3 regions of the Paenibacillus sp. M2 genome follow, and region 3 is predicted to be linked to each of the others. Evidence: a T-box and tRNA genes for the amino acid it is inferred to sense, from the RefSeq annotation. Region 3 holds a T-box; the other regions hold tRNA genes.
What was found. The T-box of region 3 lies ahead of leuS (leucine--tRNA ligase). A T-box ahead of a tRNA ligase gene usually reads a tRNA of that ligase, here a tRNA-Leu.
Positions count from the first base shown of each region.

Region 1 (4,269 bases), 3.6 Mb from region 3:
TAGATGCCCTTAGGATGACTCTGCTCCGTAATCACGCACAGGGATTTCGAAGTCCATGAACGACAGATCTGTAAATAACGACAGGTCAGATTCAGGCTGTTCTCGAAAATAAACACGTTACCTACGCTGCCCTGCGGCAAAAACCATTTTTGAGCTGCAGCTGTATTCATGCGAATGACATGTTCTACTCCGATTCTACGGAGTCTGCGCTCTTCCCCTGCACTGTTGGTTAGAACGGCAAACGGCATTTTTTTGTACATCAGCAATTTAATAAATTTGCGTCCTGCTTCATTTGGAGCAGTCACTAAAATCATCTCAGTATCCATCATTCGTTCCTCCCTTGGCGTGAAAAGACAACAAAAAAGAAGCGTGGGGGACCAAGGCCTCCCGAACGCTTCTTAAATAACCCATGGCGAAAACACCATGAACCAGCGTACGGCTTGTTGCCTCTCCCTTTAACGCTTACGAGGTTAGCTGACGGATTCGGGCGCGAGAGTCGCCCTATTTCCGGCTGTCACCGGAAAATTCACCCCATGAATGCCCACTGTCCTGGACAGCGCATTCCGTTGGTTCCCCCGTTTCCCATTCATCAATGAATGGAAACTCAGCGATTAAAACATCGTTCGTATATCTTAAGGTAAGATCGAACGATATTATCGTTTGTTTCGTTTTTCAAGTACAATTTAGTTTAAATTGAAATTACGTTATGAATCATACACCCCCGCCATGACGGTGTAAAGTCCTTACAGATCACCAAATCGGCAGATTTTTGCCAATACTCGTTTATAATAACGCTTACAATAAGGTTATACTCTATCCACCTCTTCAAGGCTATCTAATTCTCACTCTGACGAAAATCACTTCGCAATTCATTCACGTATTCTGCACAACTTGCCTGTTTTGATGCTTTTAACACCACATTAGTTTTGCAATATTTAATTGTAGCCAATATAATAGAAGATATAAGAGTAAATAAATGGAGGCGATTTAGATGACAGTCTACGATTACAAAGTGAATACCCTTCGCGGTCAAGAAGTTGAAATGTCCGACTACCGTGACAAAGTGCTCCTGATTGTGAATACGGCAAGCTCATGCGGCCTTACTCCTCAATTCAAAGGTCTGCAAGAACTGCAAGACAAGTTTCAAGATGCTCCATTTGAAGTTCTTGGTTTCCCAAGCAACCAGTTTGCACAGGAAAAAGGATCTTCCGACGATATTGCCGAGTTCTGTCAGATGAATTATGGCGTAAGCTTCCCAATGTTTGAGAAAATTGATGTGAACGGCTCAAGCGCTCACCCTCTTTTCCAACACCTTAGCACAGAAGCTCCTGGCCTGCTCGGCTCCAAAGCAATCAAATGGAACTTCACCAAATTCCTTGTGGATCAGAACGGACAGGTACTGAAACGTTATGCTCCCAAAACAACACCGGACAAGATTGAAGAAGATATCAAGAACTTACTTCAAAAATAATACACAGGCCACCCGTAGCCGTAAGGTAGAGCACCATTGCCTCGGTAATGGATGGCTTTTTTCCTCAACCCAGATGTCATACTGTTCGAAAAAGACAAAAAAAGAAGCTCTCCAATAACGGAAAGCTTCTTCTTCATCGTTCATATGATGCGGTCGAGAGGACTCGAACCTCCACGGGCATACGCCCACTACCCCCTCAAGATAGCGTGTCTGCCATTCCACCACGACCGCATGTCGTAAATAATCGGCAACAGAATTGATTATACCGGGTTCAGAACTAAAAGTAAAGTATTTTTAAATACTACTTTTTCAGCTAGGCATTTTCATCAAAAATCGCATAATCTCGTCATCTTTACCCATGAACTGCATATTATTAGATTTGATCTCCTCTTTTTCGGTAAGAGCCGATCTTGTTGATTCATTTATATATAGTCCTTCCTTCTATATAGTTCTCCCTGCACTCCACCACATAAATAACACAATAAGTTATATAAAATAACACAAATATTAAATTACAGATTTAATCCATTAAATTTCACGGATACCATTGACAAAAAGCGGACATTTATGGGAAAATAACTATCATATAATTCGGATTTATAAACATAAAGCAAACAAAAAGGATTATAAATGTCACTATAAGTGACATTTAACGAACACAGGAGGCGAATGATTGTGAACCGTGGGAATAAGCTGCTCGATTATGTCAACCTGCTTGATTCCTCTATTCAGGTTGGAGGGTTCACCCATTCCTTCGGCATGGATATCCATATCAGGGAGGGTACCATTCGTAATGCTGAAGATCTCGAATCATTCATGCGTTGTCAGTTGCATCCCAGCATCGTTCGTCTTGAAGGTATGGCCATCAAAGGCATCTATACCGCAGCAGATCACAAAGATACATGGCGGATAGCTCTAATCGACAAGCTCGTCCATGTTCAGCGAACCCCTGGAGATCTCAGAGAACAAGCTGCCGCCATGGGTAAACGATTGATCAGACTTGCACGTGCTCTGCACCCCTGGATTGAATTCAGCCAGCTCGAACAGATCTGTGCCAAATACGATTCGGTTGGCTGCCTCTCCACTGTTCACGCCTGGATTAATCACCACCTCGACATCCCGGTCGAGGAGGCGGTCCTTGGTTACCTGCATTCAGCCATGAATGCCTGCATAACCGAAGCCTCCAAAGTCATTCCCCTGGACAACGATACAACCAAGGATCTGATGGTCCGCCTGGCCACAGATCTGGAGAATGAATGGAAGACCGTCAGCGCCTCGGCTGCGGATGGACTGGCACAGCCAACCTCGATGTCCATGAAATCGTTTTTCCCCAGTTTCCATATGCTTGGAGCTGGACTTCATGCCTACAGGGCCTAATCCTCTTCCTCCTCATACCTGCTCCCCTTCATTCAGACAAACTAAAAAACACGCGGCAACCTCCTTGCCGACGTGTTTTTTGTCATTTCATTTGTTTTATTTACGTATTTACGCCATTTATCATCACAAAATACACTTTTTTCCGTCTTTTTTAATTGTTAGATGACGAATTTGCGTATATAATGAAACATACAGCTCGCATTTCTATATATTCTACATGATGAAAGGGCGGCTGAATACTACATTCTAACCAGGGGTGAACCCTTTTGAACAAGAAAAAACCAGTTACTCCGTTCGGATGGGCCATCAAACGACGGCTAACCGAACTTCAAGTGGACCAGAAGACCTTTTGTGAACAGCATGGCATCCCACCCTATCGTTTATCCAATCTTATTCACGGCACACGCAAAGCAACCCGATTCAGGCACCTGGTCGCTGATATTTTGGATATTCCAGATGAACTGAGATAAGATTTCTGCCAAAGGAGGGTCTCATCCATGAGACATGTTACATCCGATCTGGAGAGGCTGTCGTTCCAGTCCATACGTCACCAACTCATCATCGTTGATCACAATTGGATTATCCAAAGTTGTAACCGTGCCTGGCAACAGGGACTTGGTCAATGCTCACCTAACCCGGATATACACAGTAGTTATAGACATTACCTGCATCTGACGGAAGCCTGGGCAAAACGAGGCAAGAACGCTAACATGGCACTTGTCGCACAGAATTTGAAAGAACGCGGAATACCCTTTAATCGAAATCATACATATGACATCTGCGTGTATACTGTATACAACGAAAAGAGGTGGTTTCGTGTAGAACTCACCCCTCTATCTTATGCAAATTCAATTCTGGATACCAATCTCGCTTTGATTGCACACATGGATATTACCGAACAGAGAAAGACAGAACACCAATTGAAGAAGGCATTGTCTGAAGTGCGCACATTGCGCGGACTGCTGCCTATTTGCGCCGTCTGCAAACAAATCAAGGACGAAGAGGAACATTGGAACTCCGTTGAGAGTTATCTGGAGAAGCATACCCACGCCGAATTCACCCATGACATCTGTCCGGAATGCATCCGGCGGTTATATCCCAAATACTCGAATATCCTGGACAAGCGTTCCTGAAACCTTTCTCCACTCGCCGACTAACTACAACTATACGGAGAGATGATGTTCAAACTGCGACATATCCAGTTCTTGCGGTGTCCCGTGCAGGGTTATGGTTCCTTTGTCCATGATATAGATGTAATCTGCGGCACTTCGTACAAAATCGATACTCTGCTCTACCAGCAAAACCGAGAGGTTCCCCTTTGCCTTGAGCTGCAAAATAACCTGCCGAATGTCCTCCACGATAGAAGGCTGGATGCCTTCTGTCGGCTCATCAAGTAGCAACAACCCCGGACGCGAAGCCAA
Region 1 covers NZ_CP169648.1:1,625,403-1,629,671, reverse strand. Annotated here, with positions in the region: gene ACETMN_RS07310 (hypothetical protein) at 1-326, opposite strand, end outside; cyclic di-AMP (ydaO/yuaA leader) riboswitch at 445-620, opposite strand; gene ACETMN_RS07305 (glutathione peroxidase) at 992-1,471, shown strand; tRNA gene ACETMN_RS07300 (tRNA-Leu) at 1,620-1,702, opposite strand; gene ACETMN_RS07295 (urease accessory protein UreF) at 2,147-2,848, shown strand; gene ACETMN_RS07290 (hypothetical protein) at 3,115-3,318, shown strand; gene ACETMN_RS07285 (hypothetical protein) at 3,346-3,981, shown strand; gene urtE (urea ABC transporter ATP-binding subunit UrtE) at 4,012-4,269, opposite strand, start outside.
Region 1: it has a tRNA-Leu gene. The T-box ahead of leuS (leucine--tRNA ligase) is inferred to sense a tRNA for this amino acid. The anticodon was not compared.

Region 2 (4,269 bases), 180 kb from region 3:
AATATCTCGCTCCAATTCTATAAATAAATCTATATCCTTAATATCAAGTATCATTTGATCAAAAACTTTATTTATAACTTCTTTTGTTTCACTCTTTCTTACAGATTCCCCAGTTATCGCAAAAGCATTATCATGGATTAATTGTCTTATTTCCTCTACTTCTTCAGAGCCCAAATATAGAATAAGATTATCTCCAATTTTTTGACATTTTTCCATCAGAAGTCCAATTAACCATTGAATATTATCTACTTCAACTCTGACCCCAGGCTCAATATTTTTTCCCAGTTCATCTAATAGAAATCCGACATATTCACGAGTTTGAAGTAAATCTAACCTTTTGCGAATATGAAATCTTGATAGTAATTCAGTAAGTTTTTCACCACACAACGATTCATAAGTTAAGAGTGAATTATCATGCTTATCGTAAAATTCTTCAGATAGACGTCTCAGTAAATGATCATCCTCAGGAACGGAAAGGTTATAACTATAATTTTTGGTATAAGGTGTAACATTTGCTTCCTTTGAAGGTGTGACAACAAAACTAGTTAGTAATTCAAACTGTGTTTGAAACTCTTTGTTCGGAAAGTATTTTGCTTTCATTAAAAGCTTATCTAACCAGCTATCCGGTCTTCTATATTTAAATCCATCTTCCTCTTTAAAAGACCTGCTGTAGATTCCAGTTTCACTTGTCTTTAGATCAGTTTGGGCACTTGTTTTCACTTGAATAAAACGTATAAGATTATCTTTTCCAACTATAACATCTTCGTGCAGTTCCATCGAAACAAAGTCCCACGTACCCTTCATTACTTCAATCATGTATTCAATGGTTACTAAAAATTGATAGTAAAAACCTGCCAGTGCAACTCTACCACCTATTTCTTCTGGTTCATTAATTAATAATAATTCCTGAACTAAGTCCTTAGGATTATTTTCTACTCTCTTAATCAGAAGATTCTTCTCAGGCTCCCTTTCTGAGTTTTCTGACAAAACTGAAACAACTAGACTTTTAAGCATATTCCCCTGCCAACCACCCTTCATTAAGCCCTTTTCTTTTTTGATTTTTTTCAATTGCAGAATCGCTAATCAACCACCTTGCTCATATCTTCTTTTAACTTAACCATGCTTAGGTCTTCAATGCTTCAAACTCATTTTCAACCTTATGAATCAAAGCGCCTTTTTTTCATATAAAACCCATTATGTAAATTATTTAAAATTCACCAATAAAAATCAATATATCTACCTTCCAAAGAAATGACATTATTATATCTAGTTCTACACTTTCCTTAATTATCCTCCAAACTCCCATCAATTATAATTTCATATTTCTTTGAAAGTTCACTTTGTATAATAACCAAACTAATTCTTCTAACGTTTTAAACTCCATAAAATTCTACTTTCATTTATAATTTTTTATTGTATTTTCATTTTTCTTTTCCCATCCCTTATTCTCTCAGTCTTTTCAAAGCCAGAGGAGAAACAACAGCAGGGTATAAGATTCACCTGAGAAACTGCATAAAACCTAAAAAATCTAGAAAGTACGTGAACAGATTAAAAAATCTGCAAAGAAATTCGTTTAGATCTGTTACACTAACCCCAATATTAAAATAGATAATAAGAACGAATCTAATGAACTGGTAAAAGCGGATTCAATATGCAGCAGCTATTCTAAAAATCCGACATTTATTCACACTTAAAATACAACTCTGAAGCAACTCCAGCAACAATTTATTATTCTTATCTTTTAATACAAAATAAAAAATACAAAAAAAAGACGTATGACTCTCAATATTTCATAAGAGTCATACGTCCTTCATTTCGTTCTCTTTTTCAAGAAAACCTTTTAAATGCAATATGCCGAGGACCGGGATCGAACCGGTACGGTAGTCACCTACCGCAGGATTTTAAGTCCTGTGCGTCTGCCAATTCCGCCACCCCGGCAGGATTATGTATTTCTTGGCGACAAGAAATATCTTACCATGAACTAATTAACTTTGCAACACTTTTTATAAAATAATCTAACTATATAAGTTTAACTAATGATTTACACGATAACGGAGAGGACAAAAAAAACTGAAAAGCGAAGCGTTCGCCTAAAAGCTTTCTGAAAGACTTATATAAATGAAACAGGCACTGCAAGCGTCAGCTCACAGTGCCTAGAAAGTCCGAGTTGCGGTCCCGGACTTCCGGTAAACCAATCTATATTAAGGGAGGTGTGAGATAAGAATACCTCCCCAACATTAAAGAAACCTAAAATCAGCCTTAAATTAAACTAAAAAAGTAAAATCGGGCGAACACGAGCTGCCTCTTCCTCACTGCACTCCACGATAACCAAGATATGGTCCTTTAACAGCCAATCTTCATAATACCGTGCGTCTTCTTCCGAGATCCCCGCTTCAGTCAGTGTAAGCACCAAATCATCGGTCTCACTCCCGATCTCATTGCCAGCGAGTCTACGGACTGCTTTTCCGATCGACATCGTCTGATCCATTCGCTTCCCCAGACCAGCCAATATGCCTTTCAGAGCGCCAAAGGCACCATCCGTTCCGGCACCCTTCAAAGGTTTGGGCAGCCCCGTCTTTTCGCTCACCAGCTCCAGATTAAGCTGCTCCTTCGCCACCGCTCCCAAGTATTTTTCCTTGATGCCTTCCTCTTTCACCTGATTCAGCATCAATATAGCCTCGTTCTCCGTACGGGCCAGCCCAATCATCAATTGTGTCATTCCGTTCCCCTCCTTTTACCCTAATATAACCCCGTAATGCCTATTCAAAAACGGATCATCCATAGCTAAGACAAATCACCTAGAAGAATGTTGATTTCTCTTCTGGAAATCTATACCTAGTTCTGATAGACTAGATAAAGAAGACAAATTAACCATTGAAAAAATTGACATATGTATTTAACATCTCATAATCAGGAGCAATGACTTATGAAAAAAGAGGTAGAAATTGCCATCCGGCGCAAACAACAGATCATGGTTCGTAATACAAGCGGTCAGACGGTAACCGGATTTCCCGAGCGTACCGCTGATTCATCCATTCTCTCCTTACGTACGGTTCACGGCAGTCTGTGGATACCGTTTGATGAGGTTGAACATGTTACGCGTCTGTTAAGCATACGGTCTCATCATTTAAGCGGAATGCAACTCGTTTAGCCGGATATGTAATCCTTGAAACTCCAGTTCCCGTATAGATACGTTAACTAGATCTATTTATGCCAGCACTTTATACCAAAAAACCAGACGCATGCACGTCTGGTTTTTCTCTTCTTGTTACTTCACTACAAACTTCACTCGTGTTCCATCCGGATATGTACTTAACTGATTCCCTACCCATGAACCTGCACCACGATTATCTTTCGGGGTAATGTACTGGATATCTGCACCTGTTCCTCCTTCAGCACACATCGCCATAGGCCACTCGTCACGATCCTTACCTTTTTTGACCGGAACACCTTTAAGGGATAAATCCCGATTGCCTTCCGCTCCATTACGATCAATGGTGCATACATCCGAATGCCCTGCCTTGATAGCAGCTTTAATATGTTTGGCTGTTTCGGGATAACGCTCTGAAGGGAACGTAATGGTGTGGTCCACACTCTTATTAGCCCCTCCGAATGGATTAGGTATCTCCTCCGGCCATTCTCCCCCTGCCCAGGCGTAGAGGGCTACCAGCAGCATCGCTACCAGTGTCAGTACCTGCTTTTTGAAGCCTTGTTTACCTTTTCGTTTTCGTCCTGTGCGTCTCTTACTCATGCTGTGTCTCCCCCATTCAACACTTACATTATAACAGAACGCCCGTTCGTAAAACAATTCAATACAATAAAAAAACAGCCGAGACCACCCGGCTGTCCTGCTTGATTATTATCCTACATTGGGAATGGCCTGTTGGCGCAGCAAGGGCAGTGTCACCTCAAACTGTGTACCTTTCCCTTCTGTACTTTCCACCGAAATCTGACCATTCATCAGTTCCAGCAGTTCTTTGCAGATGGTCAGACCAAGACCGCTTCCGCCAAATCGGCGCGCATGGGAGATGTCGGTCTGGGTAAATGCATCAAACAATTGTTCGATCTGATGCTGAGGAATGCCAATTCCCGTATCACGCACAGAGAATACCAATACAACGGTATCCATCAGTTGATGCCTCACATCCACCTGTAACTGCACTTCACCTTGTTCTGTGAACTTGATCGCATTACTCAGCAAATTATCCAGTACCTGCCGAAGTCTTAGCGGATCACCGATAAGCACATCAGGAACATTCAGATCAGCAT
Region 2 covers NZ_CP169648.1:5,058,359-5,062,627, forward strand. Annotated here, with positions in the region: gene ACETMN_RS23420 (dsDNA nuclease domain-containing protein) at 1-1,068, opposite strand, end outside; tRNA gene ACETMN_RS23425 (tRNA-Leu) at 1,853-1,938, opposite strand; gene ACETMN_RS23430 (hypothetical protein) at 2,270-2,719, opposite strand; gene ACETMN_RS23435 (hypothetical protein) at 2,927-3,151, shown strand; gene ACETMN_RS23440 (NucA/NucB deoxyribonuclease domain-containing protein) at 3,269-3,751, opposite strand; gene ACETMN_RS23445 (sensor histidine kinase) at 3,860-4,269, opposite strand, start outside.
Region 2: it has a tRNA-Leu gene. The T-box ahead of leuS (leucine--tRNA ligase) is inferred to sense a tRNA for this amino acid. The anticodon was not compared.

Region 3 (4,269 bases):
CACAACACCCAGATCATACAGCACTTTGTGCCAGAAACGAGCGTACAGCAAGTGAAGTACCGCGTGCTCTGCTCCGCCAATGTACAGGTCAACTGGCAGCCACTGCTGCTGTTTCTCCTTGGAGATCAGTTCCTTGTCATTGTGCGGATCGATAAAGCGCAGGTAATACCAGCAGCTACCCGCCCATTGTGGCATGGTGTTGGTCTCGCGACGTGCCTTCATTCCCGTTTCCGGATCTACCGTATTCACCCACTCCGTAACATTCGCCAGTGGTGATTCTCCTGTACCCGAAGGTTTGATCTGGTCGATATCAGGCAGCAGCAGTGGAAGTTGATCCTCCGGTACGGTCTTCATCGTTCCGTCTTCCAGATGCAGAATCGGGATTGGCTCACCCCAGTAACGCTGACGGCTGAACAGCCAATCACGCAGACGATAGGTTACTTTCCCTTGTCCTTTACCGTTCTCTTCCAACCAAGCAATCATCTTGGCAACCGCTTCTTCATTATTCAGTCCGTTCAAGAAATCGGAATTCACATGCGCGCCATCACCGGAATAAGCCTCTTGTGTAACATCTCCACCTTGAATAACTTCGATGATATCCAGACCAAACTGCTTCGCAAATTCCCAGTCACGTGCATCATGACCCGGAACAGCCATAACCGCACCTGTACCGTAACCTGCAAGAACGTAATCAGCAATCCAGATCGGCAGTTTTGCACCGTTAACGGGATTGATTGCATAAGCGCCAGTGAAAACACCTGTTTTGTCTTTGGCCAAATCTGTACGTTCCAGATCACTTTTACGAGAAGCCTGCTCCTGATAAGACTGAATCGCCTCACGTTGGTCATCGGTTGTAATTACTTCTACCAGTTCATGTTCAGGAGCAAGTACTGCAAAGCTCGCACCGAACAATGTGTCCGCACGGGTAGTGAACACCTTGATGACTTCCTCGCGACCCTCAATGGCAAATACAACTTCCGCACCTGTCGATTTACCGATCCAGTTGCGCTGCATATCCTTGATGCTTTCAGACCAATCCAGCTCTTCCAGGTCTTCCAGCAGACGCTCTGCATACTCGGTAATTCTCAGAACCCATTGACGCATCGGTTTGCGTACAACCGGATGTCCACCACGTTCACTCTTGCCATCAATAACTTCTTCATTAGCAAGTACCGTTCCAAGGGCTTCACACCAGTTAACTGCAACTTCATCCACATAAGCCAGGCCTTTATTGTACAGCTGGATAAAGATCCATTGTGTCCATTTATAATATTCAGGGTCCGTTGTGCTGATCTCACGATCCCAGTCATAGGAGAAACCAAGCGATTTGATCTGGCGACGGAAATTGTCAATATTACGGAATGTAATATCTCGTGGATGTTCACCTGTATCCAGTGCATGCTGCTCAGCAGGCAGACCGAAAGCGTCCCAACCCATTGGGTGCAATACATTGTAACCGCGCATACGTTTGTAACGGGAAACGATATCCGTTGCCGTATATCCTTCCGGGTGGCCTACGTGCAGACCTGAACCGGATGGATAAGGGAACATATCCAGTGCATAAAATTTCGGTTTAGCAGGGTCCTCACCCGTTTTAAACGTTTTATTTGCATCCCAGTATTGCTGCCAACTTTTTTCCATAACTTGTGGCTGATAGCCGTGTTTCGGCTGGTTATTCTCACTCATCTATTGTTCCTCCTTCAGGTTATTCGCTTTAGCTTTAATTGCAACAAAAAAACCTCAGCATCCCGTAGCGTTTGCAGCGCTAGGGACGAGAGGTTGAATTCCCGTGGTACCACCCTAGTTAGCGGACGAACGTGCTTCGTCATCCACTCCCTTTGGACCTGTAACGGCGGTTAACCGATGCGGATTTCCATTCCTGAACCCAAGCTTTATACAAGCAGGTTAAACAGAATGGTGTAATCACCGCATTTCTCCAAGGCGAGTTCGCAAATCACTGTCAACCGGCTTGCACCAACCGCCGGCTCTCTGTTATGTACAGGAATTACTACTGATCCTTATCATCGAAATATGTATACAATATCGGGACCATTATATAAAAAAGCAAGCCCAAAGTCAATATTACACGTTATAATCGCCATCTTGAAGTCTAAGGTTCGTACCGTTCATAACGCTGGTTGCTGTTCAGGATAACCGAAAACGCTCAATGCCTTCCTCCAGATTATGAATGGTCCAATTCACATGTTCCTGATTATCATATTGACGATAAGCGCACTCAATGCGTAGCACCAGATCAAAGTACAAGTCATAGAGGCTTCTTCTTTTCAGCTCACTTTCAGTCGTAATCGCATGCCCATACCCTTTCACAAAACCAGGCGTATAGTTAAAATGACTGAAATAATGCTCCATCAGAGGATCTGCCCATAGTGAACGTTCAAAATCAATAATCGCTGTGATACGACCTTTGTCTACTAAAACATTGCCATCCCACAGATCCCAACTCACAAGCACAGGTTCTTTGACATCATCCAGCACATTTGATTTTTCTTCAATCAAGCGTCTCAATTCAGGGTAATCGATCGAAAATGTAATTCCGGCTTCTTCACCATCGGTAAGAATGTCATCCATCAAATTCATAAATGCTTCTTTCCATGTGGAATAACGCTGTTTTTGCTCCGAGAAATATCCAAACTTCTCACCCTTGATTTCATTAATTCGACGATTGTACCAACCGAGTTGTTGTTCAATGGTCTCCTGCTCTTCCGCAGAATACTGATCCTTGACCTGATTATAGGGTGTTCCAGACATGTACTCCATGATAAAATAACGCGCTGAAGCCTTGGTTAACGAATCATCATAAGCCAGCACTTGGGGTACGGGAACATCCTGTAGCTCCGTAATGAGGCGTAGTGCCTCAACCTCGGCAATCATGAGATCCTGCTCACAGCGCATCAGATTTGTCGAAGCCGATGGAGCAATCTTGAGTACCACTCGCTGTGCGTCACTCAGTGTAATGAGATATGCATGATTGGCCCAGCCATCCACCATTTCCTTGTAGTCCTGTATACCTGCAGAGAAATGCTGCTCTATTATGGCATTCAACTGTTCTGACGTAAGTCTTGTTTTATATGTACTTTCCATTTTCACACCTCACATTGACAATTGATTTATTTTCTCAGAAAACGCTTTCTATCCGACTATTATCGCCTCCTTTACTTTAACTGGCAATACTTTTTGTCACGTCGTTATGTCTTTTCTTGTACTCCTTTACCCTATTTAAGAATATTGCTATTCACTCTCCATGGAAAATCAAACAAAAAAACTGCCCTTATGCACCATACATAAGGACAGTTGTCATCTTTCGTTCTTACTTCACAGCAACGTAGAACAAGCGCTGAGCGCTGTCTTTGGCCTCTTTCCATTCAAAATCCGCATATACCTTCACGTCTCTAAAACCTGCCTTGGATAACTCCAGCTTCATCCAGTCCGGATTATATGCACGCTGGACATGAACTTCTTCAAACCGTTGATACATATCCTTGCTACCATCATCCACACGCGAAAAAATACTGAGATGATGTTCGATCTCACAGCGATCCTGATCCAGATCACAAGTCCAAATATACGACACGGAGCGCTCATCCAGTACAAAAGGCTGCTCCTCATCATAACGAATAAGGGTATTGGGATGATGCACATCAAACAGGAACGTTCCATCAGGCTTCAGCATCTCATATGTGCGCTGGAATGTACGAATGACATCTTCTTGTTCAAGCAAATAATTGACACAATCACAGAAAGATATCACCGAATCCACAGGTTCCGGAACTCGCCATTCCCGCATATCCTGCTGCACCCAACGGACACTGCCTTCCCGATACAAACGATGACCTTGAGGCGTAGCCTCCATCTTGCTGCGTGCAACCGACAGCATATCTGCTGAGAGATCAATGCCTGTAACTTCGAAACCGGAGTTCACGAGCGGGATCGTAATGGAGCCCGTTCCACAGCCAAGTTCAGCGACACTTTTGGGCATTCCATGCTTTTCCCATGCTGTTCTTGCAAACCTTATCCAGTCCGGATAAGGCATATCTTCCATTAATTCATCATACACATAGGCAAATTTCCGGTAAGACATGTCAGGCACCGCACTTTCAATTTCATTTTCTAATCCTGCTAACAAAAGAAAAAGCAGGGGCATCCGGTGTTTACCCAGCCTATCCCTGCCTTATCCGAGTTCCATATTACAACTATTTAATCAAGAAGATTATTTGTTTTCACTTTGATCCGCAGGAGCATATTCGGACA
Region 3 covers NZ_CP169648.1:5,237,534-5,241,802, forward strand. Annotated here, with positions in the region: gene leuS (leucine--tRNA ligase) at 1-1,686, opposite strand, end outside; T-box leader at 1,765-2,034, opposite strand; gene ACETMN_RS24220 (phosphotransferase family protein) at 2,146-3,102, opposite strand; gene ACETMN_RS24225 (class I SAM-dependent DNA methyltransferase) at 3,329-4,099, opposite strand; gene ACETMN_RS24230 (S1 RNA-binding domain-containing protein) at 4,229-4,269, opposite strand, start outside.